One region of the Nonomuraea sp. NPDC050556 genome, then DNA from elsewhere that is predicted to be linked to it. Evidence: riboswitches for the same ligand, from Rfam matches in the RefSeq annotation. Region 1 holds a riboswitch; each other region holds the start of a gene.
The links. A riboswitch is a leader RNA that binds a small molecule or an ion and turns the genes downstream of it on or off. The one in region 1 is predicted to bind cyclic di-AMP.
Positions count from the first base shown of each region.

Region 2: linked by a shared signal. The riboswitch ahead of ACIBG8_RS37125 (coiled-coil domain-containing protein) and the one ahead of ACIBG8_RS40825 (C40 family peptidase) in region 1 are both predicted to bind cyclic di-AMP.
Region 3: linked by a shared signal. The riboswitch ahead of ACIBG8_RS35135 (CHAP domain-containing protein) and the one ahead of ACIBG8_RS40825 (C40 family peptidase) in region 1 are both predicted to bind cyclic di-AMP.

Region 1 is NZ_JBITGU010000004.1:805,659-809,466, forward strand. Features, by position in the region: gene ACIBG8_RS40820 (3-isopropylmalate dehydrogenase) at 59-1,111, opposite strand; cyclic di-AMP (ydaO/yuaA leader) riboswitch at 1,211-1,348, shown strand; gene ACIBG8_RS40825 (C40 family peptidase) at 1,336-1,899, shown strand; gene ACIBG8_RS40830 (ROK family protein) at 1,883-3,040, opposite strand; gene ACIBG8_RS40835 (sugar ABC transporter substrate-binding protein) at 3,129-3,808, shown strand, end outside.
Region 2 is NZ_JBITGU010000004.1:23,011-26,818, forward strand. Features, by position in the region: gene ACIBG8_RS37115 (DeoR/GlpR family DNA-binding transcription regulator) at 1-607, shown strand, start outside; gene galT (galactose-1-phosphate uridylyltransferase) at 604-1,653, shown strand; cyclic di-AMP (ydaO/yuaA leader) riboswitch at 1,719-1,858, shown strand; gene ACIBG8_RS37125 (coiled-coil domain-containing protein) at 1,862-2,812, shown strand; gene ACIBG8_RS37130 (hypothetical protein) at 3,002-3,544, shown strand; gene ACIBG8_RS37135 (hypothetical protein) at 3,553-3,808, opposite strand, start outside.
Region 3 is NZ_JBITGU010000003.1:1,316,257-1,320,064, reverse strand. Features, by position in the region: gene ACIBG8_RS35150 (NAD(P)H-binding protein) at 1-56, opposite strand, end outside; gene ACIBG8_RS35145 (AraC family transcriptional regulator) at 131-1,024, shown strand; gene ACIBG8_RS35140 (iron chaperone) at 1,032-1,484, opposite strand; cyclic di-AMP (ydaO/yuaA leader) riboswitch at 1,693-1,824, shown strand; gene ACIBG8_RS35135 (CHAP domain-containing protein) at 1,844-2,638, shown strand; gene ACIBG8_RS35130 (CHAT domain-containing protein) at 2,716-3,808, shown strand, end outside.

The DNA.
Region 1 (3,808 bases):
ACGAAAAACGCCTGGCGGCTCGTTCTGAGCCACCAGGCGTTCGGGGAAGCGAGGCGGGTCAGGAGCCCCCGGATACTCGCGCGGTGATGTCGTCGCCGATCTCGTGCGTGGTGCGCGCGGCCCAGCCGGTCTGGCGTTCGATGATGTCGTCGGCCACGGCCTGCTCGACGCGGGCGGCCTCGGCGCTCATGCCCAGGTGGTCGAGGAGCATGGCGACCGACAGGATCGTCGCGGTCGGGTCGGCCTTGCCCTGCCCGGCGATGTCGGGCGCGCTGCCGTGAACCGGCTCGAACATGCTCGGCGAGGTGCGGTCAGGGTTGACGTTGCCGCTGGCCGCGAGACCGATGCCGCCGGCGATGGCGGCCCCGATGTCGGTGATGATGTCGCCGAACAGGTTGTCGGTGACGATCACGTCGAAGCGCTCTGGCTGGCTGACGAAGAACATCGAGGCCGCGTCGATGTGCTGGTAGTCGGTGGTGACCTCGGGGAACTCGGTCGCGACCCGGTTGACCGTACGCTGCCACAGGTCGCCGGCGAAGGTCAGCACGTTGGTCTTGTGGACCAGCGTGAGCTTCTTGCGCGGCCGCTCTGCCGCCTTCTTGAAGGCGTAGCGCACGACGCGCTCGACGCCGTAGGCGGTGTTGATCGACTCCTGGGTGGCCACCTCGTGGGGCGTGCCCTTGCGCAGGATGCCGCCGGTGCCCGCGTAGAGGGACTCCGTGCCCTCGCGGACGACGATCATGTCGATGTCCTCCGGCCTGGTGTCGGCCAGCGGGGTCTCGACGCCGGGGAACAGCTTGACCGGGCGCAGGTTGACGTAGTGGTCGAGCTCGAAGCGGATGCGCAGGAGCAGGTCGCGCTCCAGGACGCCGGGCGGCACGCTCGGGTCGCCGACAGCGCCGAGGAGGATCGCGTCGTAGCCGCGCAGCTCGTCAAGCACGGAGTCGGGCAGGGTCTCGCCGGTGCGGTTGTAGCGGGCGGCGCCGAGGTCGTAGTGGGTTTGCTCGGTCTTGATGCCGAGCGCCTCGATGACCTTCAGACCTTCTGCCACGACCTCGGTGCCGATCCCGTCTCCCGGGATGACGGCCAGGCGAATGTTGCTCGATTCCATGCGCGGTACCTTACCGGCCCATCTCGCCTGACGAACACCGCATCTCATTTTCCGGACAATCCCCTTTGCCCGATTTGCGGTGTTTTGACCATTTCGTTAGAGTCCTCAACGCCTAATCCACCGCTGCGGTGGAGCCGGGGACCCAATCTCCCCCGGGGCTAATCGGCTCCCCCGCCGTAGGGCCACTTCCAGGTCCGAGCCCGTCAGCTAACCCGGTCGGCCGTATGGAAGGAAATCCCCTGACCCCCATCGTCATGCTCGTCGCCGCCGGAACCCTCCTGGGCAACTCCCCCGATGCCACCACCATGACCGGCGCCGACATCAAGAAGGTCCAGGAAGCCCGCCAGCCGACGCCCGCCTGGAAAGAGGCGCTCGACTACGCCATGGACAAGCGCGGAACCCCGTACCTGTGGGGCGGCACCTCCGACAGCGGCTTCGACTGCTCCGGCCTGATGCTCAGGGCGTACGAGAAGGCCGGGATCGAGCTCCCCCGCACCGCTTCCGAGCAGTACTCTGCCTACTCCAAGAAGATCTCCTGGGACGAGCTCCGCCCCGGCGACCTGGTCTTCTTCAGCGGCCTCGGCCACGTCGGGATGATCTCCAAGCCCGGCTACATGGTGCACGCCCCGCACAGCGGCGACGTGGTCAAGGAGGAGAAGCTCAGCCAGTGGCGGCACGACGCCTTCGTCGGCGCCGTCAGGCCGGACCCGAAGGGCGTCAAGCTCTGGGCCGACCTGGTCAAGCAGCGCAAGCAGCCGCCACCGGCCACGCTCACCGCCTATCTCTGAAGATGAGGTCCCAGGCCCGCGCCCGCGCGTGGGCCACGGCGCCGATGAGCACGCCGCTGTCGCCGAGCGTGCTGGCCACCACCGTGGGACGCAGGGGGCCCAGCTCGGCGATGCGCCGCTCGATGGCCTCGCCGAGCAGGTCCAGGTTGCGTCCCACACCGCCGCTGAGCACGACCACCTCGGGGTCGAGCACGGCGGCCACCGCGACGATCAGTCCGCCGATGCGCCTGCCCTCGGCCTCGACGACGCCCAGCGCGACGGTGTCACCGGCCGCGGCGGCGGCGAAGACCTCCTTGGCCGTGTCCAGCTCCAGCCCGGCCGCGCGGGCCGCGCGGACCACGCCGGGCGCGGCGGCCACGACCTCGGTCGCGCCGTGCTCGAACGCCTCGTCGTCCGAGGGCTCCTCGGTGGCGGGCAGGTAGGACACCTCGCCCGCCGCTCCCCTGGCTCCGACGTACAGCTCGCCGTTCACCACGATGCCCATGCCGACGCCGGTGCCGATGCTGACCAGGGCGAAGTTGGCCTTGCCCCGGCCCTGGCCGTACACGTGCTCGCCGACGGCCGCCAGGTTGATGTCGTTCTCGATCACCAGGTCGGCGTCGAGCGAGGAGCGCAGCCGTTCAGCCAGGTCGGGCCCCGGCAGGTTGGGCGCGAACTCCAGCCTGCCCACCTTCGGGTCGTAGACGCCCGGACTCCCGACGACCACGCTGGTGATCGCCGACCATTCGAGCTCGGCCTCGGCCGCCGCCGCCCGCGCCAGCTCGCCGACCCTGGTCGCCAGCGCCGCAGAGCTGCGCGCGGTGTTGCGCGCGTCCTTGCGCCCCACCAGCGTGCCGCGCAGGTCCGCGACGACGACCCTGATCCAGTCGCGGCCGATGTCGATGCCCGCGACGTGGGCCGAGGCCGCGTTCATGTCGTAGAGCGCGGTCACCGGCCCAGGCCGTCCTGACACCTCGCCGACCAGGTGGACGAGTCCGTCCTCCTCCAGCCCCGCCAGCGCCGCCGAGACCGTGGGCTTGGACAGCCCGGTGATCTTGGCCAGGTCCGCTCTGGACGCGGGGCCGTGCTCATGCAGCTGGTCGAGCAGGCGTCGCTCGTTCATCACCCGCAGCAGCCGCGGATTGCCCAGCTCACCACGCACGGTCGCCCTCCCCCTCTTGTTATCTCGCAAAGGCTAGCCAATCCCCTTGATAGTAAATTACCTTTCTTACCAAACAAGGAGGGCAACCATGCGTCGAGAGTGGTTAGCGGTCGCCATTACGGCGGTCATGATGACGGCCGCCTGCGGTTCATCGGGGGGAACTGCTACGCAGTCCGCCCAGCCGAAGGAAGAGAAGAAGACCATCGCGCTGTTCCTGCCGGAGTCGAAGACGACCCGGTACGAGGCGTTCGACCGGCCGCTGTTCGAGGCCAAGGTCAAGGTGCTCTGCGCCGACTGCGAGATCCTGTACAGCAACGCCGACCAGGACGCGGCCAAGCAGCAGCAGCAGGTGGAGGCCGCGCTCACCCAGGGCGCCGACGTCCTGGTGCTCGACGCGGTCGACGCGGCGGCGGTGGCGCCCCTGGTCAACCAGGCCAAGCAGAAGAAGGTCCCGGTCATCGCCTACGACCGGCTGATCTCCGGCATCGACTACGAGTATTTCGTCTCCTTCAACAACGTCCGCGTGGGCGAGATGCAGGGCCAGGCCCTGCTCGACGCCATGAACGCCAAGGGCACGGCGGACAAGGGCGAGATCGTGATGATCCACGGCTCCCCCACCGACCCGAGCTCGGCCGACTACAAGAAGGGCGCCAAGAGCGTCCTGGACGGGAAGGTCAAGGTCGGCAGGGAGTTCGACACCCCCGACTGGAGCCCGGACAAGGCCCAGCAGGAGATGGAGCAGGCGATCACCGCCATCGGCCGCGACAA
Region 2 (3,808 bases), 780 kb from region 1:
ACTCGGGCCAGGCTCCACCGAGGAGCCGGGGTTCACCGCGAAGTCGGCCCGCCAGCAGCCGGAGAAGGAGTCCATCGCGCGCCGCGCCGCCGAGCTGGTCAGGCCGGGCACCGCGGTGGCGCTGTCGGCGGGGACGACGACGTGGGCGCTCGCCCACCATCTCATCGAGGTGGCGGATCTGACCGTCATCACCAACTCCATCCCGGTCGCGGAGGTCTTCCACCGCAGCACCCGCCCCGACCGCACGGTGGTGCTGACGGGCGGCGTGCGCACGCCGTCCGACGCGCTGGTCGGGCCGGTCGCGGTGGCCGCCATCAGGCGGCTGCACGTGGACACTCTGTTCCTCGGCGTGCACGGGATGAGCGCGCGTGCCGGTTTCACCACCCCCAACCTGCTGGAGTCAGAGACCGACAGGGAGCTCGTGGCCTCGGCGAGCAGGCTCGTGGTGATGGCCGACCACACCAAGTGGGACACGGTCGGCATCAGCACGATCGCCGAACTGGCGGAGGCCGACGTCGTCATCAGCGACGCCGGGCTGCCCCAGGAGGCGCGTTCCGAGCTGGCGGAGCGCGTCGGAGAGTTGATCATCGCGGAGGACTCGTTGTGAAGCGCACCATCACCCACCTGGCCGACGGCCGAGAGCTGATCTATTTCGACCGGCGCGACGACGCGGACAGGAGCGCGGTGGACAGGCGGCCGCTGGAGGGCCGGCCTGTGGCGTCCGAGCTGCGTTATGACGCGCTGACCGACGAGTGGGTGGCGATCGCCGGGCACCGGCAGACGCGCACGTTCCTGCCGCCGGCCGACGAGTGCCCGCTGTGCCCGTCGAACGGCGAGCGGCTGTCGGAGATCCCGTCCAGCTCGTACGACGTGGTCGTGTTCGAGAACCGCTTCCCCTCCTTCTCCACCCACCTCGGCACCTATCGGGACGACGTCCAGCCGGGGGTGGGCCGCTGCGAGGTGGTGTGCTTCACCGAGGACCACAACTCGTCGTTCTCCCAGCTCACCGACGACCAGGTGGGCCTGGTCATGGAGGCCTGGGCGGACCGTACGGCGGAGCTGTCCTCGATCGACGGCGTCGAGCAGGTCTTCTGCTTCGAGAACCGCGGCGAGGAGATCGGCATCACGCTGCCGCACCCGCACGGCCAGATCTACGCCTACCCGTACATCACGCCGCGCACCCAGCAGCACCTCCGCGCGGCCGCGAGCAACCCGACGGTCTTCGCCGACCGGCTGGCCGCCGAGCGCGCCTCGGGCGAGCGCGTGGTGGCGTCGAACGAGTTGTGGACGGCGTTCGTCCCGTTCGCCGCGCGCTGGCCGTTCGAGGTGCACGTGTATCCGCACCGGCAGGTGCCCGACCTGACGGCGCTGTCGGATGACGAGCGCGCCGCGTTCGCGCCTCTGTACACGAGCGTGCTGCGGGCGCTGGACGGCCTGTTCGACCTGAAGATGCCCTACGTCTCCGCATGGCACCAGGCGCCGGTCAGACAAGGCCGTGACCTCGCATATCTTCATCTCGAACTGTTCACGGTGCGGCGCGCGCCAGGGAAGCTCAAGTACCTGGCCGGTTCAGAGTCCGCGATGGGCGCTTTCGTCAACGACGTGCCGCCGGAGCAGGCTGCTGCCATGCTTAAATCACAGGTAGATCACTAATTGATTCCGGCTTGAGGTCGCATTACCGTCGTTTTACTACTAATATCCCTCAAGCATCGGCTGTCACAGCCGTGCCGCCTAATCCCGGGCGTGTAGCCCGGGAACCGGGGACCCACCGCTCCCTCGGGGTGAATCCACTGCTCAGTGGTAGGGCCACTCCAGCCCGAACCCGTCAGCTAACCCGGTCGGCAGGAGGAGAGGATAGTTAGTGACGTTCCCCCGCGTCGTGGCCTGCGGCGTTCTCGCTGCGGTCACCCTGGCTCTCAGCCCAGCGGGTACGGCTGCCGCCGCCCCCAAACCCACCGAGAAGCAGCTTCGCGCCGAGCTGAGCAAGCTCAACACGAAGGTCGACAAGCTCATCGAGACCTACAACGCCAAGCGGGTCGCGCTCGCCAAGGCGAAGAAGGCGGAGCAGTCGGCCAAGGAGCGGCTGGCAGCGGCGGACAAGACGCTGGCCGACACCCAGACCAAGATCAGCCAGATGGCGGCGATGGCGTACCAGGGCGGCGACCCGGGGCTGGCGAGCATGATGTGGTCGCCCAACATCGGCGGCCGGGCCGTACTCGACCAGCTCAACAACGAGCAGGAGGCCATCCTGGCCGGGGTCACGGCGGCCAGGGCGGCCAAGAAGCAGGCCGTGGACGAGGCGGCCGAGCTCACCGAGCAGATCAAGGACGACACCGACGAGGTCGCCGGGCAGCGCGAGGACGCCGAGGATGTCATCAAGGACATCGAGAAGAAGCTGAACGACCTGGTCCCGTACGGCACGGGCCGCAGGTCGGACGGGAGCTGGGCGCCTGAGCTCCCTTCGGGGGACGACAACATCACGCCGCGCATGCGTCAGGTGCGGGATCTGATCAAGAAGGACTTCAACCTGCCGTTCGAGGTGGGGTGTTACCGGGTGGACGACCACGGCGAGCATCCGCTGGGGCGGGCCTGCGACTTCATGATGAGCTCGGGCGGCTCGATGCCGTCGGCGGCCAACAACGCGCTGGGCGACCAGATCGCGGCGTGGGCGATGAAGAACAAGGACAAGCTGGGCGTCAAGTACGTGATCTGGAAGCAGCGCATCGACCAGGGGTCGGGGTGGCGCGGCATGTCCGACCGCGGCGGCATCACCGCCAACCACTACGACCACGTCCACATCTCCATGTACTGACCCGTACGGCGGGCAACCGGCCTCCCGGACGGCGTGACAGAGCCAGGGATCTGGCGACGCGTAAGGGATACCCCCTTCTTGTATGCGGTCGGGATTCTGGAGGCCTGAGGGGTTCCTGTGGATTTGGGGTGGTGATCCTCGTATGGGTGCGGCAGGCTTGAGGCGGACCGCGCATCATACGGAGGCGATGTGGACGACCCGCCCGCAGGACGCCATGCCCGCAGCGGGGGCGACCGCAGGCTCTACAACCCTCTGCCCGCGCCCGTGCCCCCGCCCGACGAGCCCTACCTGGGCCCGGAACCGCCGGGGTTCCCCTGGCGGCTGACCGTCGGGTTGGTGGCGGTTCTGGCTGCCGGGGTGGGGTTCGGGCTCTGGGTCACCTGGCCGGACGCTCCCCCGCCCGGACCTGTGTCCTCGTCGGTGTCCGTGTCAGCCGGTGGGCCGGTGAGTTTCGAGCCGCTCGTGCGCAGCCCGGCCCCCACCCTGTCGCCGCGGCGCAAGGCCACCCCAACCCCGTCGGCCTCACACAAACCCACGCCGACCAGGAGCACGGAACCGCCGCGGGTCCGCCGTACCCCCAAGCCGACGGTCACCGTGACGAAGAAGGTCACCGTGACCCCCAAACCGACGAAGGTGGGCACCGGGCCGGAGGAGCCGCCTGACGACGGGTCCGGCCCAGCGCCCACCTGCCGCACCTGGTCCGACTGTCACGACGAACCGCCGGGCGGCTGACCCGGTGTTCACGTGGACAGCAGGAAGATCTCGCTGACGGTCGTGGCGAGGGTACGGATGTCGGCTTCGACGCTGATCTCCGGCTTGCCCGGGTCGAAGGTCGCCGACAACCTCGATCGGTAGCCGGTCAGCGCCCGCCACACCTCGTTGGGCGCCAGTCCCGCGTTCAGCAGGCGGTAGGAGCTGGAGCTGTGGCCCCACAAGGTCACGGTCTGTACGCCGAGGCCCAGGGCGGTGCCGACGCGGGCGGAGATCTGCCCGTCC
Region 3 (3,808 bases), on a different contig from region 1:
GCTTCCACGACGGGCCTGCCGGTCTTGCCGGTCGCTCCGATCACCAAAATCGTCATGTCTTCACGGTAGGCAGTGGAGGCCGGACGATGAATGCTTCAGGATCCGGATTTCATGTCCTAGAGTCCGGAGGGTGGATGTCCTCTCCGAAGCGCTCGCCGCCATGCGCACCGGCCGCACCCGTTCCGCCCGCACCGACGTGCGCGCGCCCTGGGGGCTGCGCTTTCCCGCGGTCACCGGCACGACCTTCCACGTCGTCCTCCAGGGCACGTGCTGGCTGCTGCCCGGCGACGGTACGGCTCCGCTCCCCCTGAGCGCCGGCGACGTGGTCTTCCTGCGCGAGGGCAGCGCGCACGCCCTGGCCGACCAGCCCGGCTCGCCGCTGATCGAGTTCGTCCCCTCGCGCGAGACGCCCGACTCGCCCATCGGCCAGGTCCGCGTGGACGGGCCAGGCGACCGGGCGATCCTGCTCTGCGGCGCCTACCAGCTCGACCGCGCCCGCCCGCACCCCCTGATGCGCGACCTGCCCGCCCTCATCCACCTCACCCGGAGCCCCGAGCTCGGCCCCCTCGTCGACCTGCTCGCCCGCGAGCTCGACCTCAGCCTGCCGGGACGCGACGGCATCGTGCCGTCGCTGGTCGACGCGATGCTGCTGTACATCCTGCGCGCCTGGACCGGCGGCGACGCCTCCAGGTGGGGCCTCGCGCTGTCCGACCGCGCGATCAGCCACGCCCTGCGGGACATCCACGCCAGGCCGGAACACCCCTGGACCGTCGAGGAGCTGGCCACGCGCGGCGGCGTGTCCCGCTCGGTGTTCGCGGAGAGGTTCACCGCGCTCGTGGGACAGCCGCCGATGACGTACCTGGCCTGGTGGCGCATGACCAGCGCGGGCCGGATGCTCCGCGAGAGCGACACCCCGCTCAGGACGGTGGCCCAGAGCGTGGGCTACACCTCGGAGTTCGCCTTCGCCAAAGCCTTCAAGCGAGCGTACGGCACGCCGCCCGGCCGCTACCGCCGCCCGGCGTGACACCCGCTCAGCCCATCGCCCGCTTCAGCAGGGCGACGATCTGCGCCTCCACCTCGGGCGTCACCTCGGTCAGCGCGTAGGCGGCCGGCCACAGGGCGCCGTCGTCGAGCTTCGCCCCGTCGCTGAAGCCGAGCGTGGCGTAACGCGCCTTGAACTTCTCGGCGGGCTGGAAGTGGCACAGGAGCTTGCCGTCGAGCGCGTAGGCGGGCATGCCGTACCAGAGCTTGGGCGCGAGAGCCGGGGCGTGGGTGGTGATGACGGCGTGGACGCGCTCGGCCAGGACCCGGTCGGAGTCCTTCATCTCGGCGATCTTGGCGAGGACGTCGCGTACGGCCTCGGCCGCCTTGTCGGCCGCGCTGGTGCTCGCGGACTTCTTGAGGTCCTTGGCGTGCTCCTTCATCGCGGCGCGCTCTTCTGCGGTGAAACCGTCGTAGGTGCTGCGGGTGTTGGTGGCGCTCATCGCGTTCTCCTTCGTCGTTTTCCGCTGTGACATCAGGGTCGCGCGCCGGATGCATACATTCGCTATGCGCCGGCGATGCGGTCATCCATTAGATGGAGTTGACCCTCAACCGATGGATTGATGACCGTCTTTGCGTCCGCTTTATTTACCGTTACCAAATTGCGATATCGGCGTGACCGGTATTAGGGTCCTGCTTTATCGGCCGATGACCGGCCGACCGCCGAGTCCCGTTCAGGGAGCCGGGGACCCACGTTCCTCGGGGTGAATCCGCTGCTCGCAGCGGTAGGGCACTCCTTCGCCCGAACCCGTCAGCTAACCCGGTAGGCGGCAGAGGAGAACGGGGAGTACAACCCGTGGAAATGCTCGAAACGGCCATCCAGAGGATGGTCAAGATCCTCGACGCCGAGGTTGGTTACACCGAGAAACCGGACGGATACACGAAGTTCGGCGAGTGGTACACCGGGAACGTCGACGACAGTTACGACTTCACCAATGCGGCCTGGTGCGACATGTTCCTGGCGTGGGGGGCTCGGCAGGCGGGCCTCCAGGACGTGTACGGGCAGTTCGCCTACACGCCCGCGCATGCCGGGTGGTTCAAGGAGCAGGGCGCCTGGGGGACGAAACCGGCGCCGGGGGCGCTGGTGTTCTACGACTGGTCGGGGGGTGACTCCATCGACGGCATCGACCATGTGGGGATCGTGACGAAGGTCGACGGCGACCGCATCGAGACCATCGAGGGCAACGTCGACCGGCAGTTCGCCAAGCGCAAGGAAAGGGACCAGAGCAGCGTCGTGGGGTACGGCTACCCGGCCAAGGTCAAAACCTCCACCACCCCCTCCCCACCCGCCGCCGCTCCCGCACCACCGGCCACTCCGGACCAAGGAGCCGCGCCACAAAAAGGGGCCGTACTCGGGCAGGGAGCCGCCTCGGCACCACCCACCACCTCAGGGCCCTCGGCCGCTTTGGCGCTCTCTACCGGTCCCGGGCAGGGGGTGGCCGTTCCCGGCACCGTCCAGGGTGTTTCCGCGGCAGCTCTCCACGACGCGGCCGCGGCAGCCGTGCTCATCCCCGCCCTGACGATCATCCTCGTCCTGGCCGCCTTCGTGAAGAGGAGGTGGGTCACCCCGCAGGGCCGCCACGCCGCCGCCCTGTGACCCCCGGTGTCCCTGGTACGGCCCAGCCGTACCAGGGACGCCTGTACGTCACGCGCAGACGTTGCGAAGCTTGGCCCGTGACCCTGACCTACGCCCAGGCGCGGGCGTTGCTGGAGGGACAGCGGCGGGCGGTCATGGTGGAGTTCTTCACCATGACCGACGAGGTCGTCCTGTTCAAGGTGACCGCGGACGACACCGAGCCGGAAGTGGTCCGCCTCCCCCTCGACCAGGCGGCACTCAGACGTTTCGTCCTCACCACGTTCGGCCACGCGGGCGGGGTCCGCGAGATGGTCTCGATGGGCCTGGAAGACCTCTGGCACGCCCACGACAACCTGGTCGAGCCCCTGAGCAGATGGACGGACCCCGACGACCTGGTGATCCTCGTCCCCCACGGCCTCCTCCACTACCTCCCCCTGCACGCACTGCGGGTGGACGGCGGCCACCTCATCGACAGGAACCCGGTCTCCTACGCCCCCAGCGCCTCCGTCCTGGCGGCCTGCCGTAACCGCCGCAACAGGAACGCCGGGGCAGCCGTCTTCGGTGACCCGCGCGGCGACCTCCCCCAGGCGCGGGTCCGGGCTGAGGAACCCGCCGACCAGCACCAGCGCGACCGGCGCCTCGACGAGGAGCCGGAACGCCAGCAGGCACACCACCGCCGTGATCCACCAGGACGGAACCGCGTCGTCCAGCGGCCCTCTGATCGCCCACAGCCCCAGGGCCAGCGGCAGCGCCGTCAGGAAGGGCGAGATCCGGGGCCAGTGCCGCCAGTCGAGCCGGATCAACCGCGCACCCAGGACCATGGGGATCGTGAACAGCACAGCCCGGGTCACGTCGGCCGCGTCGGCGCTCGGCGGGACGAACCGGTAGACCTCGGGCAGGAAGACGATGCCGAGCGCGATGGTCAGGACCATCAGCCCTGGTGTCATCCGAAGCTTCACGCCTTCGCCTCCTATACCCCGCCCGCCAAAGGGAATTGCACGCCGGAAGGACGGCCCGCGACAATCCCCCGTCGTCTACTACTTCTTGGGGGAACCGCTGTGAGAACCCGCTTGCTGCTCGGCGTCGCCGTACTGGTCGCCGCCCTGGCCCCGCCCCTGACCGCGAACGCCGCGGTGGCGCGCGAGTTGATCCCCGAGGCCAGCGACGAGTTCAACGGCTCGGCCCTCGACA